DNA from 2 places in the Mycobacterium sp. IDUB_21 genome. Region 1 is predicted to be linked to the other one. Evidence: predicted binding sites of a transcription regulator. Region 1 holds the regulator's gene; the other holds the start of a gene.
The links. The regulator LexA, encoded in region 1, represses DNA repair genes until DNA is damaged. The targets are predictions, from matches to a motif close to CGAACANNTGTTCG.

Region 1 (4,963 bases):
TCCTCGGTGAGCAGGAATCGGGTCCCGGCAACCGCCCCGGCGGCCCCGGCCGCCAGCAGTGCCCGCACGTCGTCGGCGTCGGCCACCCCGCCGGCGGCCAGCACCGGGGCTCCGCCCGCGGCCTCAAGCACCTCCGGCAACGTGACCGCGAGCGGCCGGTCGGCCACCAGATGGCCGCCGGCCTCGACGCCCTGCGCCACCAGGCCATCGGCGCCGGCAGCCAGCGCCCGACGGGTCTGCGCGGCATCACCGGCGGTGCACAGCACCGGGATTCGTGCGGTCCGCAGCGCCGCGATCCAGCGTGCGGGAGCCCCGTCGTGGAACACGACCAGGGCGGCACCGGCCGCGATGCAGGCGTCGATATGGGCGTGGCGGGTGAACGGCACCAGTAGATTGGCGGCCACCGGACGGCCACCGGCCAGCGTCACAGCGCGACGCAGCTCTGCTGCGAATCGGCGCGGATCGCTCAGCCCGACGGTGCCCAGCCCCCCGGCCGCCGACACCGCGCCGGCCAACTCCGCTCCGGCCACGCCGCCGCCCATCCCGGCCTGCACGACCGGGGCGTCCAGTCCCAACGACTCCAGCAGGGTCACCGGCGCCCACCTCCTGATGCTCGGACCGTGACACAGCACCGTCGCTCAGACGGAGTCAGCGCTGCCCGCCGCGGCGGCTCGCCGACACCTTCCAACATGCCCTGGATCAGTTGCAGATTGAGCCCGCACACCGCCTCGGTGTACTGGCGGGCCAGACGTTCGAAGGGACAGTTTCGCAGCTCGATGTCCCCGTCGGCGGTGACCGCAGGTTCGTAGCCGAATTCGTAGAGCGCCTCTAAGACACCGTGCTCGGATGCTCCGGCCCGGCCGGCCCGGCGGGCAGCCGCCGAGATCGCGGAGCGCACGGCGCCGGCGTCATCGCCGGCCAGCGCGGTGACCAGTAGGTCTGCCAGCAAGCGATAGTTGCGCGGCGGGACGCTCACCGACAGCTCGTCTCGGGTGCGGGCATAGCGCTTGGCGGGGCGCCCGGCACCGGGCCCGGACCGGCCGGCGGGGCGGGCATAACTCACCGACAGGATCCCGGCCTCGGCGAGTTTGTCGAGGTGGTAGGCCGCCAGGGTGCGGCTGATTCCCGCGGCGGCCGCGGCGTCCTCCCGGGCCACCGGTTCGTCGCACGACGCGACGTACTGATACAGACGTCGCCGGACCGGGTCGTCCAGACTGCTCAACCCGGCCAACGGATCCAGACCGCCGCAGGAAGGGGAGCTCATGGCCCCAATGTAACACCAAAAAAGTTTGACAAATAGGGCCGAATGCCGCCAATCTAAACACAACACTGACTGTCGATAGGGGAGATTGAGATGTCGGTAGCCATGTACGCGGACCTGTGCGACGTCGGTCGCCCGGTGCCGGATCTCGACGCCGCAGAACAGGCAGCCGCGGCACTGCTGCATGCGCTGGGCATCTCCACCACCGACGAGGGACTTCGGGACACCCCGCGCCGGATGGCGCGCGCCTATGCCGAGATGTTCACCCCGAAGCCCTTCGAGGCCACCACCTTCCCCAACGACGAGGGTTACGACGAACTGGTGCTGGTCCGCGACATCCCGTTCCGGTCGGTCTGCGAGCACCATCTGTTGCCGTTCACCGGAACCGCCTGTGTCGGCTACCTGCCCGGCGACCGCATCGTGGGTCTGTCGAAGCTGGCCCGGATTGTCGACTACTTCGCTGCCCGGCCCCAGGTGCAGGAACGCCTCACCAAGCAGGTGGCCGACTGGCTCACCGAACAACTGCAGCCGCGTGCCGTCGGAGTGGTGATGAGCGCCGAGCACACCTGCATGACGTTGCGCGGCGTATATGCCACCGGGTCGATCACCGTCACTTCGACCCTGCTGGGCACCCTGCGAACCGATGCGCGCTCCCGCCAGGAGTTCTTCTCACTTACCGGCTTCGGCGGCACCCGGTAGGCGGTAGCCGCCCCGAACCGTCCGTCAGACCTTGCGGATTACGGTGACCACCTTGCCCATCACTACCGCGTCATTGCCCGGAATAGGGTCGAAAACGGGGTTGTGCGGCATCAGCCAGACCTGACCGCTGGTGCGTTTGAAGGTCTTGACGGTGGCTTCCCCATCGATCATCGCGGCCACGATGTCGCCGTTGTCGGCGACATTCTGCTGGCGCACCACCACCCAGTCCCCGTCGCAGATCGCGGCATCCACCATCGACTCACCGACGACCTTGAGCAGGAACAGCTCGCCCTCACCCACCAATTCGCGGGGGAGTGGGAAGACATCCTCGACCGCTTCCTCGGCGAGGATCGGCCCGCCCGCAGCGATCCGGCCCAGAACCGGTACGAAGGCGGGTTCGGGCAGCGCGTCCGAGCCGGCCAAGTCGGTGCGCGGCGCGGCGGCGGCGGCCGACTCGTCCGCGCCGCGGACGTCGACGGCGCGCGGCCGATTGGGGTCGCGCCTCAGATAGCCCTTGCGTTCCAGTGTGCGCAGCTGGTGGGCGACCGAGGAGGTCGACGTCAGCCCCACGGCGTCGCCGATCTCGCGGATGCTCGGTGGGTAGCCCCGGTCATTCACCGAAGCGCGGATGACGTCCAGAATGGTGCGCTGCCGGGCGGTAAGCGGTGAATCAGGTGCAGGTCCCCGGGTTGCGGTCGTGCTGCTGTCGCTCATAGGGGCGAATGTAGTCGCCTGCTCGCGATTAATCAAACATGTGTTCGAGGTGTGTCGCGCGCGCGTTCGAAGTCGGACGCCGGCGACGCCCTGGTGACCCCTTGTTGTCGGAGGGCTTCGCTAACGTTTTCGACAATAAATCGATCACATGTTCGGATATCGAACATACAATCGATTATGATTCGAACAGTCGAGCGAACACCGGTCGCCGACGCGAGTGAGGAGAACCGCACATGATGCTCATCGACACGACCGCTCCGACGTTCGACCCGGCTGGGTCCGAGCGAGTCCGGACCCGCCGCGGCCCCGGCACGTCGGGCCGTGCGTGTGCGGTCCACACCCGCCCCGCCCGACTCGTGCGATCGCGACCCGACGGCGCGGCGCTGCGGCACCGCGGCAGCGGCGTACTGATGTCGCGCACTGCTCATCGGCCACAGCCCGCCAAGCCCATCACACCAGCGACCACCGTCGTGCTCGCCCTGCTCGCCGCGGGCATCACGATATGGCTCGGGCTGGTGGCCCAGTTCGGTGCCGCGGCGGCCGGCGGTCAGCCGGTAGTGCCCGATCAGTTGGGCGTGGTGCGGGTCCAGAGCGGTGAGAACCTGCAGCATCTGGCGGCCCGGGTCGCTCCCGACGCGCCGAACGGCCAGGTCGTCGATCGGATCCGCGAGCTCAACCAGCTGGAATCGGTGGCACTGGACGCCGGCCAGACGCTGATCGCCCCGATCGGCTGAATGTCGATGTCCGGCCGGCCGCTGGCCGCGGCTACTACGACGCGCCGCCCGGTGCTCGCGCAGGTACGCTCTCAGTTGTCCCAGTGGTCCGGGTCGCCTCAGCTATTGCAGGTGCCCGGCTCTCGGCACGGCGAAGGAGCGGCCATGCACTGCCCGTTTTGTCGCCATCCAGACTCTCGGGTGGTGGATTCCCGCGAAACCGACGAAGGTCAGGCCATCCGCCGCCGACGTTCCTGCCCGGAATGCGGCCGACGCTTCTCCACTGTGGAGAGTGCGGTGCTGGCCGTGGTCAAACGCAGCGGCGTCACCGAGCCGTTCAGTCGGGAGAAGGTCATCAGCGGGGTGCGCCGGGCCTGTCAGGGCCGGCAGGTCGACGACGATGCGCTCAACCTGTTGGCCCAGCAGGTGGAAGACGCTGTGCGCGCGGCGGGTTCACCGGAGATCCCCAGCAACGAGGTGGGTTTGGCGATTCTCGGCCCGCTGCGCGAACTCGACGAAGTGGCCTACCTGCGATTCGCCTCGGTGTACCGCTCGTTCTCCTCGGCGGCCGATTTCGAGCGGGAGATCGAGGCGCTGCGCGAGCACCGCGAAGTGCCCAGTACCGGTTGAGGCTCGCGGCACCGCACCGCGCACTACGCTGATCTCATGGCACCCGACCTGCACCCGAATCTTGTGGAGTTGGCACCGCTGTTGGGCACCTGGTCCGGCCGGGGCTCCGGGGTGTACCCCACGATCCCGTCGTTCGACTACCTCGAAGAGGTGGTGTTCTCGCACGTCGGTAAACCGTTTCTCATCTACGGCCAGAAGACCAAGTCGGCTGCTGACGGTCTGCCGCTGCATGCCGAATCAGGGTATCTCCGGGTGCCGCAACCGGGCCGGGTCGAGTGGGTGCTGGCGCACCCCAGCGGCATCACCGAGATCGAGGTCGGCAGCTACGCGGTGATCGCGAACGGCATCGAACTCGAGATGTCCGCGCCGACGATCGGACTGGCGCCTACAGCCAAAGAAGTGACGGCGCTGAGCCGTCGCTACCGCCTCGACGGCGACGAGTTGTCCTACACGTTGGACATGGGGGCGGTCGGCCAACCGGCACAGAACCATCTCACCGCTGCGCTGCGGCGAACGGGGTAGACCCACGGTCACACCGGGTCGTCGTCGCCTCGGTCCTTCTTCGCCTCCTGAGCCAGGAATCGTTCGAACTCGGCGCCGAGTTCGTCGGCGCTGGGCAGATCCTCGTCGCGGGCCAGCAGTGAGCGGTTCTCCTGCGCGGCGATGAACGCGTCGTACTGGCGTTCCAGTGCCGTCACCACTTGGGCCACCTCGGCGCTCGCCTCGACCTGCTCGTCGATCTTGGCTCGGATGTCGGCGGCGGCCTGACCGAGCTCGGCCAGCGGCAACTGCAGTGAACCGGTCTGGGCTGCCTGCTTGAGCAGAGCTTCGGCGGCTTCGGGGTAGTCGGTCTGTGATACGTAGTGCGGCACGTGCACGGTGAACCCGACCACCTCGTGACCGTGCTGGGCCATCCGGTACTCCAGCAGGTTGGAGGCACTGCCCG
Region 2 (4,963 bases), on a different contig from region 1:
CGACGACGTCGACGCCCTGCTGATTCCCGGTGGGGAGTCGACCACCATGAGTCATCTGCTGCGCGAGCTTGCGCTGACCGACCCGCTGCAGGCCCGGCTGGCCGACGGGATGCCGGCATATGGATCCTGTGCGGGAATGATTCTGCTGGCCACCGAGATCGCCGACGCGGGCGCCGAGGGCCGGGCCGCCATCCCGTTGTCGGGAATCGACATGACCGTGCGGCGCAACGCCTTCGGTCGGCAGGTCGATTCCTTCGAGGGCGATCTGGCGTTCGCGGGCCTGGATGGGCCGGTGCACGCGGTGTTCATCCGGGCGCCCTGGGTGGAGCGGGTCGGGCCCGGGGTCCAGGTACTGGCACAGGCCGCCGGACACCCGGTTGCGGTGCGGCAGGGCGGGGTGCTGGCCACCTCATTCCACCCGGAGATGACCGGCGATCACCGGATCCATCGGCTGTTCATCGACATCGTCGCAGGGCAAGCCTGATCGGTCCTCAGCCGGCGGGGTGCACGCCTGCGCCGACTGCCCGGTCATTGCGCGTGTACCGGGCAGAGCGCATCGCTGCCCTCCACGGTATTGTGACCCGGCTCATAGTAAACACCCGATGGCGCAAGCAAGGTGCACGGTGCCGGAGCGCGGACGTCGTGGCCGTAGACTCACTGGGCGACCTTTTCTCCAGCCACAGTGAGGTAGGACGGCTATGAGCGGCCATTCCAAATGGGCCACCACCAAGCACAAGAAGGCCGTCATCGACGCCCGCCGCGGCAAGAACTTCGCCCGGTTGATCAAGAACATCGAGGTCGCGGCGCGGGTCGGCGGCGGAGATCCGTCGGGTAACCCGACGCTGTATGACGCCATCCAGAAGGCGAAGAAGAACTCGGTGCCCAACGACAACATCGAGCGGGCCCGCAAGCGCGGCGCCGGTGAGGAAGCCGGCGGGGCGGACTACCAGACCATCACCTACGAAGGCTACGGGCCCAACGGTGTTGCGGTTCTCATCGAGTGCCTGACCGACAACCGCAACCGCGCCGCCGGCGAGGTGCGGGTGGCGATGACCCGCAACGGCGGCACCATGGCCGACCCGGGTTCGGTCGCCTACCTTTTCAGCCGCAAGGGGACGGTCACCCTGGAGAAGAACGGGCTGACCGAGGACGACGTGCTGGTGGCGGTGCTGGAGGCCGGCGCTGAAGACGTCACCGACCTGGGGGAGAGCTTCGAGGTGATCTCGGAACCGGGTGACCTGGTGGCGGTGCGCACCGCGCTGGTGGACGCCGGCATCGACTACGACTCGGCCGAGGCCGGCTTCCAGCCGTCGGTCAGCGTCGCGGTGGACGTCGATGCGGCCCGCAAGGTGTTCAAGCTGGTCGAGGCCCTCGAGGACAGCGACGACGTTCAGAACGTGTGGACCAACGTCGACCTGTCCGACGAGGTGCTGGCCGCGCTCGAGGCCGAGTAGCGACCCGCGCCGGTGTCTGCGATTCATTTCATCTCTGGCCTGCCGCGGTCGGGCTCGACCCTGCTGGCCGCACTGCTGCGGCAGAACCCGCGCTTTGAGGCCGGGATGTCGGGCCCGCTGGCCGGATTGTTCGGCGCCCTGCTCGGCGAGATGAGCGCCCGCAACGAGTTCTCGGTGTTCATCGACGACACGAAGCGGGAACGGATCCTGCACGGGCTGTTCGACAGTTTCTACGCCGACTGCCCCGCCGAGGTGATCTTCGATACCAACCGGGCCTGGTGCGGCTGGATGCCGGCGGTCTCGCGGTTGTTCCCCGAGGCGAAGATGATCGCCTGCGTGCGCGAGTTGCAGTGGGTGGTCGACAGCATCGAGCGATTGATCCAGCGCAACGTGTTCACCCCGTCGTCGATCTTCGGTTTCAACCCCGGCGGCACCGTCTACACCCGGGCAAACGGCGTGGTGGGACAAGACGGAATGGTCGGCGCGCCCTACGACATGCTCAAACAGGCTTGTTACGGCGCGCAGCGGGACCGGCTGCTGGTGGTGCAATACGAGTCGCTGACCACCGACCCCGAGCGCACGATGCGCGCCATCTACGACTTCATCGACGAGCCGGTGTTCGAGCACAGCTTCGACAACATCGACTACGACGTCACCGACTTCGACGAACGCGCCGGCACGCCGGGGCTGCACACCGTGCACGGCGCGGTCAGAGCGCAGCCGCGCGACACGGTACTGCCGCCGGACCTGTTCGGCCGGTTCGTCCGCGACGCATTCTGGCGCGACCCGGCGAGCATTCCCGCCGGCCTGCGGGTGGTGTGAGGACGGCGCGATCCGCGACCGCGACTCCGCGTGTCCTGCCGGGGAGCGTCGGCCCCGACCGCTACTGTTCGAACAGGTGTTCACTACGGTAGGGAGCGTGCGGTGCGGGTGATGGGTGTCGACCCCGGGCTGACCCGCTGCGGGCTGTCGGTCGTCGAGGGCGGCTCCGGGCGCCAGGTCACCGCCCTGGACGTCGACGTGGTGCGCACCCCGGCCGATCAGCCCCTGCCGCAGCGACTGCTGACGATCAGCGACACCGCCGAGTACTGGCTGGACACCCACCGACCCGATGTCATCGCCGTCGAGCGGGTGTTCTCCCAGCAGAATGTCTCCACTGTGATGGGCACCGCCCAGGCGGGTGGGGTGATCGCAGTGGCGGCCGCCCGGCGTGGCATCGACGTGCATTTCCACACGCCCAGCGAGGTCAAGGCCGCGGTGACCGGCAACGGCGCGGCCGACAAAGCTCAGGTGACGGCTATGGTCACCAGAATCCTTGGGCTGCAGCAAAAGCCGACACCCGCCGACGCGGCGGACGCGCTGGCGCTGGCGATCTGCCACTGCTGGCGCGCCCCGATGATCGCGCGGATGGCGGCCGCCGAGGCGTTGGCGGCCGAACAGCGCCGCCGCTACGCCGCCAAGCTCAAGGCGGCCCGGGCATGATCTCCTCGGTGCGCGGTGAGGTCATCGACATCGCACTCGATCACGTGGTGGTCGAGGCGGCCGGGGTCGGCTACAAGGTGATGGCCACACCGGCGACACTGTCGACGTTGCGCCGCGGCGGCGAATCCCGATTGATCACCGCGATGATCGTGCGGGAAGATTCGATGACGCTGTACGGCTTTCCCGACGCCGACGCGCGTGATCTGTTTCTGACCTTGATCGGGGTGTCGGGGATCGGGCCCAAGATCGCCCTGGCCGCCCTGGCGGTCTACGACGCGACCGCGCTGCGCCGGGTGCTGGCCGACTCCGACGTCACCGCGCTGACCCGGGTGCCCGGGATCGGTAAGCGCGGGGCGGAGCGCATGGTGCTGGAACTGCGCGACAAGATCGGGCCGGTGGCGGGGGAGGGCGGCGTCTCCGGTGCAGCCGTGAATGGCCACGCGGTGCGCGCACCGGTGGTCGAAGCCCTTGTCGGGCTTGGCTTTGCCGCCAAGCAGGCTGAAGAGACCATCGACAAGGTGCTGGCCGAGGCCCCTGAAGCCAGCACGTCTGACGCCCTGCGGACCGCGCTGAGCCGGCTGGGGAAGACCAAATGAGCGAACCCGACGACCGCGACGAGACCGAAGCCCGCGAGGTGTCGCCGGCGCTGACCGTCGGCGAGGGCGATATCGACGCCGGTCTGCGCCCGCGCAGCCTGGCCGAGTTCATCGGTCAGGCCCGGGTACGCGAACAGTTGCAGTTGGTGATCGAGGGCGCCAAGAACCGTGGCGGCACACCGGATCACATCCTGCTGTCCGGCCCGCCCGGCCTGGGCAAGACCTCGTTGGCGATGATCATCGCCACCGAACTGGGCAGTTCCCTGCGGGTCACGTCGGGGCCCGCGCTGGAACGTGCCGGAGATCTCGCGGCGATGCTGTCGAATCTGGTCGAGCACGATGTGCTGTTCATCGACGAGATCCACCGCATCGCGCGGCCCGCCGAAGAGATGTTGTACCTGGCGATGGAGGACTTCCGGGTCGATGTCATCGTCGGGAAAGGCCCTGGGGCGACATCGATTCCGCTGGAAGTGGCACCGTTCACCCTGGTCGGCGCGACCACCCGCTCCGGTGCACTGACCGGTCCGCTGCGCGACCGGTTCGGGTTCACCGCGCACATGGATTTCTATGAGCCGGCCGAGCTGCAGCTGGTGCTGGCGCGTTCGGCGGCGATTCTGGGCATCGAGCTCGGGGCTGAAGCGGCCGCCGAGGTTGCGCGTCGCTCACGCGGCACCCCGCGGATCGCCAACCGGCTGCTGCGCCGGGTGCGCGACTACGCCGAGGTGCGCGCCGACGGGGTGATCACCCGCGACGTGGCCAAGGCCGCGCTGGCGGTCTACGACGTCGACGAGTTGGGTCTGGACCGCCTCGACCGGGCGGTGCTGTCGGCGTTGACCCGCAGTTTCGGCGGCGGCCCCGTCGGGGTGTCCACGCTGGCGGTGGCGGTGGGGGAGGAAGCGGCCACCGTTGAAGAGGTCTGCGAGCCGTTCCTGGTGCGCGCCGGGATGGTCGCCCGCACTCCGCGGGGCCGGGTCGCGACCGCGGCGGCCTGGACACACCTGGGCATGATTCCACCCGCCGGGGCCGGCGGATTCGGGCAGTCGGCGCTGTTCGACTCCGACTGAATCGTCGGCTACAGCTTCGCCAGCTCCTCGGCCAACACGTCGAGGCCCTCTGCCAGCAGCTCATCGCTGATGGTCAATGGCGGCAGCAGCCGCAGCACGTTGCCGAACGTGCCGCAGGTCAACACGATCACGCCGGCCCGATGACATGCCGACGCCAGCGCTTTGGTCAGGGCCGGGTCCGGTTCGGCGCCGTCGGGCTGCACCAGCTCCACGGCGATCATGGCGCCGCGGCCGCGAACGTCGCCGATGCGGTCGTCGTCGGCCTGCAGTCGGCCCAGTCGCTCGAAGACCACCCGCTCGATGTACCGGGCCCGCCCCACCAGATCGTCGGCCTCGACGGTCGCGAACGCCCCCAGTGCCGCCGCGC

Region 2: ruvC (crossover junction endodeoxyribonuclease RuvC) is a predicted target of LexA. The motif match lies at 2,346-2,359, and genes of this name have one in related genera.

The regions. Positions count from the first base shown of each region.
Region 1 covers NZ_JBVAXQ010000018.1:63,725-68,687, forward strand. Annotated here, with positions in the region: gene ACZYY4_RS21360 (NAD(P)H-dependent flavin oxidoreductase) at 1-593, opposite strand, end outside; gene ACZYY4_RS21365 (helix-turn-helix transcriptional regulator) at 590-1,264, opposite strand; gene folE (GTP cyclohydrolase I FolE) at 1,355-1,960, shown strand; gene lexA (transcriptional repressor LexA) at 1,985-2,674, opposite strand; gene ACZYY4_RS21380 (LysM peptidoglycan-binding domain-containing protein) at 2,908-3,408, shown strand; gene nrdR (transcriptional regulator NrdR) at 3,553-4,017, shown strand; gene ACZYY4_RS21390 (peroxynitrite isomerase) at 4,054-4,539, shown strand; gene ACZYY4_RS21395 (proteasome assembly chaperone family protein) at 4,548-4,963, opposite strand, start outside.
Region 2 covers NZ_JBVAXQ010000017.1:21,117-26,079, reverse strand. Annotated here, with positions in the region: gene pdxT (pyridoxal 5'-phosphate synthase glutaminase subunit PdxT) at 1-484, shown strand, start outside; gene ACZYY4_RS20680 (YebC/PmpR family DNA-binding transcriptional regulator) at 699-1,454, shown strand; gene ACZYY4_RS20675 (sulfotransferase family protein) at 1,467-2,276, shown strand; gene ruvC (crossover junction endodeoxyribonuclease RuvC) at 2,379-2,936, shown strand; gene ruvA (Holliday junction branch migration protein RuvA) at 2,933-3,532, shown strand; gene ruvB (Holliday junction branch migration DNA helicase RuvB) at 3,529-4,596, shown strand; gene gabT (4-aminobutyrate--2-oxoglutarate transaminase) at 4,605-4,963, opposite strand, start outside.